2 regions of the Corynebacterium gerontici genome follow, and region 2 is predicted to be linked to the other one. Evidence: predicted binding sites of a transcription regulator. Region 2 holds the regulator's gene; the other holds the start of a gene.
The links. Region 2 encodes LexA, which represses DNA repair genes until DNA is damaged. Its sites were predicted from a motif close to CGAACANNTGTTCG; they were not measured.

Region 1 (3,411 bases), 870 kb from region 2:
CGGGCGCGTCGGGAAGGTGGGCGAAGTTCCAATCAACCACCTGGTTGATCCCGCCTAGACTTGGCATGGTGAATACCCCCGCCTCCGCCGCCAATTTGCTCACACTGCTGCGCGTTGCATTGCACGTAATGTTTGCCACGCTGCTCCTCTTTGCCATGATCAGTGCAATCGCCCGCGGCAATCACGTCTCCCATACCGTGTGTGTGCTCGGCACCTCGGGGCTGCTCGGGGCGCTGTATCTTTCCGGCACGGTGGTGGAAAATCGGGCAAACAAAGGGGCGATCGCTTGGGGCTTCGGACCGTGGGTGCCCGTGTGGCTTCTCAGCGTTGTCGGTGTTTGGGCGCTTGCAGTGCTGCTGAGCCCGGAGTTTATTTGGCTCATGTTTCCCCTCGTTTTCATTGTGTTGCATTGCTTCCCCGGATGGCGCGGCATTGCGGCGGTGGGGGTGCTGTGGCTGATCGCCGCTTTTCTTCCACTGATCCACAATCCCCAACTTGGTTTCGGGCAGTGGTTTGGCCCGCTCATTGGGGCGTGTTTCGCCGTCGTGATTCACCATGTGTATTCAGTGCTTAGCGCAGTCGCCGCGCGCAATGAGGCGATTGCGAAGCAACTGCTGGCCGCCCAGGAGGAACTCTCGCTGCGCCAACGGGAGGCCGGGCGAATGGAGGAACGCGAACGCCTGTCTCGCGAAATTCACGACACGGTCGCTCAAGGGTTAAGTTCCATCGTCTTGGTATCGCGTGCTGCACAGCATCAGGCCAGCGGCGACACAGCCACCCAGCTCAAGCTCATCCACGATCAGGCTCAGGAAAGCCTGGCCGAGGCGCGACGTTTTGTTCGTGATCTTGCGAGCCCCAGCAATGACGTGCCCCTCAACGTCGCCTTGGAGCAACTCGCGCAGCGTCACATGCAAACCCAGCGTGCCCTGCAACGCACCATTGACATTCGAGTGGTGACGGTTGGAGGCACCAACACAAGCGTCCCGGAACCGATTGCCCGCACGGCACTGCGCGTGGCGCAAGAGGGGGTGCAGAACGTGATCAAGCACTCCGATGCCACCAAGGCAGTGCTCACTCTTGGGCTATGGGATCATGAGCTGAGCTTAGACATCGTCGATAACGGCCACAGCAGCACTGCATCTGCGCCGGGGGAGGGGTTTGGTCTAGAGGGCATGCGGCAGCGCGTGGAGCTGGTAGCCGGCGAGCTCAATTTTGAGGCAACCGCCCAGGGCAGCACGCTGGCATGTCGGCTGCCTTTAACAAGCAAGCACTAAACTGACACCCATGATCCGCGTCATGCTTATCGACGACCACCCCGTGGTTCGCGCCGGTCTGCGCGCAATCCTGGACAGTTTTCCCGACATCACCGTCACCGCAGAGGCCAGTAATGGTGCAGGCGTGACGCCTGAGACCACCAAAGACATTGACGTGGTGGTGACTGATATTCAGATGCCCGAAGTGGATGGCATTACGCTCACTCGTTCGCTGGTGCAGGCGGGCGGACCTCCGGTATTGATCTTGACAACGTATGACACGCAGGCGGATATCGTTGCCGCCGTGGAGGCCGGTGCCATGGGATATTTGCTCAAGGATGCTCCCGAGACGGCGTTGCATGATGCGGTCGTGGCGACGTCAAAACGCCAAAGAACACTGGCACCAGAGGTTGCAAATGCCCTAATGCAACGGGTTGCAAAGCCGCAGCAGGCGCTTTCTGCTCGGGAAATTGAAATTCTGCGGGAGCTTGCTAGCGGTGCCACCAATAAGGAATTGGCTGCGCAACTGTTCATTTCTCAGGCGACCGTGAAGACTCACCTGGTGCATATTTATTCCAAGTTGGGCGTGAGTAACCGCACTGAAGCCATCACGAAGGCGCGGGAACAACGCCTCATTTAACACTGCGCGCAATATTGTTTCTCTGAAATTTTTTTACAAGAAAGTTGGCGTGAGGGGTTGCGGGGTTCGTTCATGTGTTCTATCATCGGGTTAGAACACATGATCCATCGGGGAGGGGAAATGCTCGCTTACTACCGTCGCTGCGATATGCGCGATCCAGCGTGCCGTCGCCAACGCAAACTGCTGAAAGACGAGTTCAATTTCTGGGCGGAATACGTGCCCTCTGAGCCCGGCTATGCGTTTGAATGCGCGGCGCTGGACCTCGCCTTCAGCCTCCAACATTCCAAGGATTACGTACTGTCAAGGCTGTGGGCAATCTACATTCTGCGTCAGTTGCCCCAGCTCAGCGCATTGCAGGCATCGCTGTGGCACCTAGACTTTCCACGGCTCATGGCAATCGGCCACGCCTTGTCAGCGGTGCCGGAAACTGAGATGCCCCGCTTTGATGATCTGCTGGCCAGGTTCCTTCATCCCAAAAAGCAAGACGAATCAGTACCATCAGCGCGGCAAATTCGGCGGCTCCTACGCCAGCAATTTGATCCCGAGCCTGAACCACCGCAGCCCCTGGAATCGCTCTACAGTTACCCGGTGGCACCGGGATGGGCATGCCTGGAGATGGTCAGCAGCGAGGGCGCGATTGAAACCATCCGGGAGGCCATCAACACACTGGCTCAGCAGCAGGATTGCACGAAAGCCCAAGCGCTGCTGAAAATGGCATTGGGGGAGACGCCGAAGATCACCATCAACGTGTACCGGAATGAACGCAGTACAGAAATCACCACAGCCGGGGGAGAGCGCTTCAATAGCCAAGACCTTGAAGTCCTCGCTGATCGAGCACATGAACGGCAACTAGCAACAGACGTTGAAGCCCGAGGATACCGTTTCCCGCCCTCGATGCGTGCGGCCATTATCGCCCGCGACGCGCACTGCCGCTTCCCGGACTGCGAAATATCCGCGCAATGGTGCGATATTGACCACGTCATTCCCTATGCCCTAGGCGGGCCGACGAGCATGAGCAATGCCCAACTGCTGTGCAGGCACCATCACAACCTCAAAACCGAGCGAAAAGTCTTCTGCCGTTCAGATGGCGAAGGGAATATCACCTGGTGGACCTCCAGTGGAAAACGCATCACCACCACACCGGCTGGTGTTTTGAGCGACGCCACCGAACCGCCTTAAGCGTATTCTCGGACATAGTCGAAGCGAAAGGTGTGGTTATGAAAAAGCTCATCAATAGCCCGAAAGACGTGGTGCGCGAAAGTGTGGAGGGCTTCGTTGCCGCCCACACCCAAGTTGAAGCGCAATACGACCCAATCGTGGTCCACCGCAGTGAGCCAAAGGCCCACGGCAAGGTCGGCCTGGTATCCGGCGGCGGCTCCGGGCACGAACCTCTGCATGCTGGCTATGTGGGCTCTGGCATGCTCGACGCCGCTGTGCCCGGCCCAGTATTCACTTCACCAACCCCAGATCCAATCCTTGCGGCAGCAAAACTTGCCGATCACGGTGCCGGGGTGGTGT
Region 2 (3,411 bases):
AATGGCAGCTTCAGGAGCTACGGGTGAGCCTTTTCGCTCAACGCCTCGGCACCGCACAAACGGTATCTGAACGAAAGATCCAAAAAGCGATAGAGAACCTGCGCTAGAAACAATCCTTCGCAGGCTCTCCGCAGGCGCGACTGCTACTCCCAGCTTTGCCGTTCTTGGCGACGCATGGTGCGGATCTCTTTTTCAAAATCTTCCGCACTTTTGAAAGATTTATACACCGATGCGAAACGGAGGTACGCAACCTCGTCGAGCTTTCGCAGGGGTTCAAGAATTGCCTCGCCAATCTTATGGGCTTCGATTTGCGAACTCGCGATTTTTCTAACCGCTTCTTCAACGTCCATGGCGAGTTCCTTGAGGTCGTCGTCGCTGACGTCCCTGCCCTGGCACGCACGGCGCACACCCACCACGACCTTTTCACGACTGAAGGGTTCGGTTACACCTGAGCGTTTAACCACAAGCAACTGTGCCTTTTCGACTGTGGTGAATCGCCCCTCGCATTCGGAGCATTCACGCCTTCTGCGGATTGCTGATCCAGCGTCCACAACGCGGGAATCAATGACACGCGAATGGGCATTTCTGCAAAACGGACAGTGCACAGTGGCAGCCTCCTCAATTACCCCGTGGTATGTACGCTATCTCTCAGCCAATTTAGCGCGTGAAACCATCTACCGATGAAACGACCTGTTGTGGATGTTGGGGAACAGTGTGGTGCTCCCCTTGGGCTGCCGCGTACACACTCAGCGCCATGAAAACCCCAAGACTCGAGCCAAGGATGAGCTTCTTCGCCGTATCCTTCATGCCCAATTCGCCTGAATCATCTCCACGCGGGGGCAGACGATCAGGAGAACCAGCATGTTGGAGCGTTCTGACATTGCGAACGCGCTTCGTAGGCGAGCCAGCAAAAGTAGACGTGGAAATATCCCACACCTGCGCAGGTTCGGTAACGGTAGCCCTAGCCTGCAGCATTGTGCTGTTGGAGCCTCGGCGGATGGTGTGGAGCGTCATGATTTCCTTTCATCGAGCAAGAAACCTCTGCGTTGATCGTTGCTTTTAGGTGTAACAAGCGACCCGGAAGCACGATCCCGAATAGGTTCCATGTTTTAGCGCACTTGTTCTAACGTTCACTTGTTCGAATTATGCACTCGAACATGTTCGAGGTCAAGTGTCTGCAGAACATTGAGGTGAATGCGTCGATTTTCGAACATATGTAGCGCCATGTTTTCCACTGGGTTATGGTTAATGGGGAGTTATCCAACGCAACGACACGATCACCAAAGAACAGCAAAGATTTCCAATTCAGGCAACACTCCAGAAAGGCCGCAATGACTTCGAGCGCTCAGGACAAATCTAAAACCGAACTCTCCAAACGCCAGCAGAAGATTCTGCACGTTATCGAATCCGCCATTATCGATCGTGGCTTCCCGCCCACTATTCGAGAGATCGGTGAGCGCTGCGGGTTGAAGTCAACCTCTTCGGTGGCTTATCAATTGAGCTGCCTGGAGGAAAAAGGGTTCTTAAGGCGCGACGCGAATAAGCCTCGCGCGGTGGAAGTGCGTAACCCCCACAGCGGCAAGCGAACAGCCTCTGCAAAGTTGCCACACCGTGAAGATGCCGGACTGGAATCTTCCGATCACCCCGTGGATGTCCCACAATCGACCATGGTGCCCCTGCTGGGACAAATTGCTGCTGGTTCCCCCATCACCGCAGAGGAAAATCTAGCGAGTTACTACGCCCTTCCGGAGGATCTGGTGGGGCAAGGCGAGCTCTTCATGCTTACAGTCAACGGTGATTCCATGAAAGATGCGGGCATTTTCGACGGAGATCTAGTGGTAGTGCGTTCTCAAAAGGAGGCAAATCTAGGCGATTACGTCGCCGCCATGATCGACGGCAGCGCTACCGTCAAAGAATGGCACCGTGACGCTTCCGGAGCCTATTCTTTGATGCCGTGTAACGAAGACTACGACCCCATCCCGGCTGACGATGCTGAGCTCATGGGAAAGGTGGTAACCGTACTGCGTCGCATCTAAGCTCCGCCTTCACAACAATCACCCCCGGACGCAAAGGGTTGTTCTACTTGAAAAGTGCGCTAACCCACCCCCAACCTGGGGGTGTCTGTTTTACACGAAGACTGTCGATATAGATCACATAAACAAACACGAATCAAGCCATACGCGGGAATTTCATGCCCAATTTGCACGATTTCATGTCCGTTCTTCCCCAATTCGCGCCCGTTCTCTGTGTTTTTTAATGGCATTTAGTGAAAGAATGTGGTTTATAGGGTGTTTACCAGCACCGCTGCAGCACTCGAACACACTTCGTAGTGCTTTTTGCTTTTGTTTGAAAGGACCAGAATGTATTCGGAGGAACGTCGCCGACAAATTGCTTCCCTCACAGCCGTGGAAGGCCGCGTTAATGTCACTGAGTTGGCGTCACGCTTCGAAGTCACCGCGGAGACAATTCGACGAGATCTCGCAGTTCTTGATCGTGAGGGCGTCGTGCATCGGGTACACGGCGGAGCCGTTGCAAATCAGACGTTCCAGACCACTGAGTTCAGCCTCGACACCAGAGCACGGTCAGCGTCCGGAGCCAAAAACAGTATTGCTCATGCGGCTCTTCGCTATCTTCCAGATATGCAGGGCGGCATGTTTCTCGACGCCGGTACAACGACTGCAGCACTCGCAGACCTCATCTGCGTGCAGCCAGCGGCGAAACACTGGTCGATCGTAACGAATAGCCTTTCCATCGCGTTGACACTCGCCAATGCAGGTCTCGATGAAATCCAGCTTCTAGGCGGCAGTGTCCGTGCTATCACCCAGGCCGTCGTCGGAGATACCGCACTTCGCGCGCTCGCTCTGATGCGCGCAGACGTTGCTTTCATCGGCACGAACGCATTGACACTCGATCACGGTCTATCCACCGCTGATTCCCAGGAGGCCGCCATTAAATCGGCGATGATCACTAACGCTCACAAGGTTGTCGTGCTGTGTGACTCCACGAAAATGGGAACCGACTATCTTGTGAGTTTCGGCTCTATCGACGACATCGATGTCATTGTCACGGATGCCAACGCCCCCGAATCTTTTGTCAAGGCATTGCGTGAACGCGATGTGGAAGTGATCATCGCGAATCCCTCCTAATTCAACGAGCTAAAAAGTGCCCGTCCCACTTTTGGGGCGGGCACTTTCGCTGTTGCGGTTAGGCCGGTTGGATGACGTTGCGCACAGCCGCGCGAGCCTCGGTAGCTCCCTCAGCATCCAGCGCTGCTGCTGCAGCCCGCTTACACGTATCCAGATCCACGGAAGCAAGCTGCGCACCAACACCAGCGATTGCGGTGGACGCAGCGGACAGGGAGTTCACCCCTAGGCCGGTCAACACGCATGCGAGCAGCGGATCCGCTGCAGC

Region 1: a site for LexA is predicted at 1,986-1,999, ahead of CGERO_RS10470 (HNH endonuclease signature motif containing protein). Genes of this name have one in related genera too.

What each region holds. Positions count from the first base shown of each region.
Region 1 covers NZ_CP033897.1:2,224,050-2,227,460, forward strand. The annotation lists gene CGERO_RS10460 (sensor histidine kinase) at 66-1,274, shown strand; gene CGERO_RS10465 (response regulator transcription factor) at 1,285-1,893, shown strand; gene CGERO_RS10470 (HNH endonuclease signature motif containing protein) at 2,014-3,072, shown strand; gene dhaK (dihydroxyacetone kinase subunit DhaK) at 3,111-3,411, shown strand, end outside.
Region 2 covers NZ_CP033897.1:1,355,848-1,359,258, forward strand. The annotation lists gene hrpA (ATP-dependent RNA helicase HrpA) at 1-107, shown strand, start outside; gene nrdR (transcriptional regulator NrdR) at 144-605, opposite strand; gene CGERO_RS06375 (hypothetical protein) at 658-1,014, opposite strand; gene lexA (transcriptional repressor LexA) at 1,332-2,036, shown strand; gene CGERO_RS06385 (DeoR/GlpR family DNA-binding transcription regulator) at 2,361-3,146, shown strand; gene ptsP (phosphoenolpyruvate--protein phosphotransferase) at 3,205-3,411, opposite strand, start outside.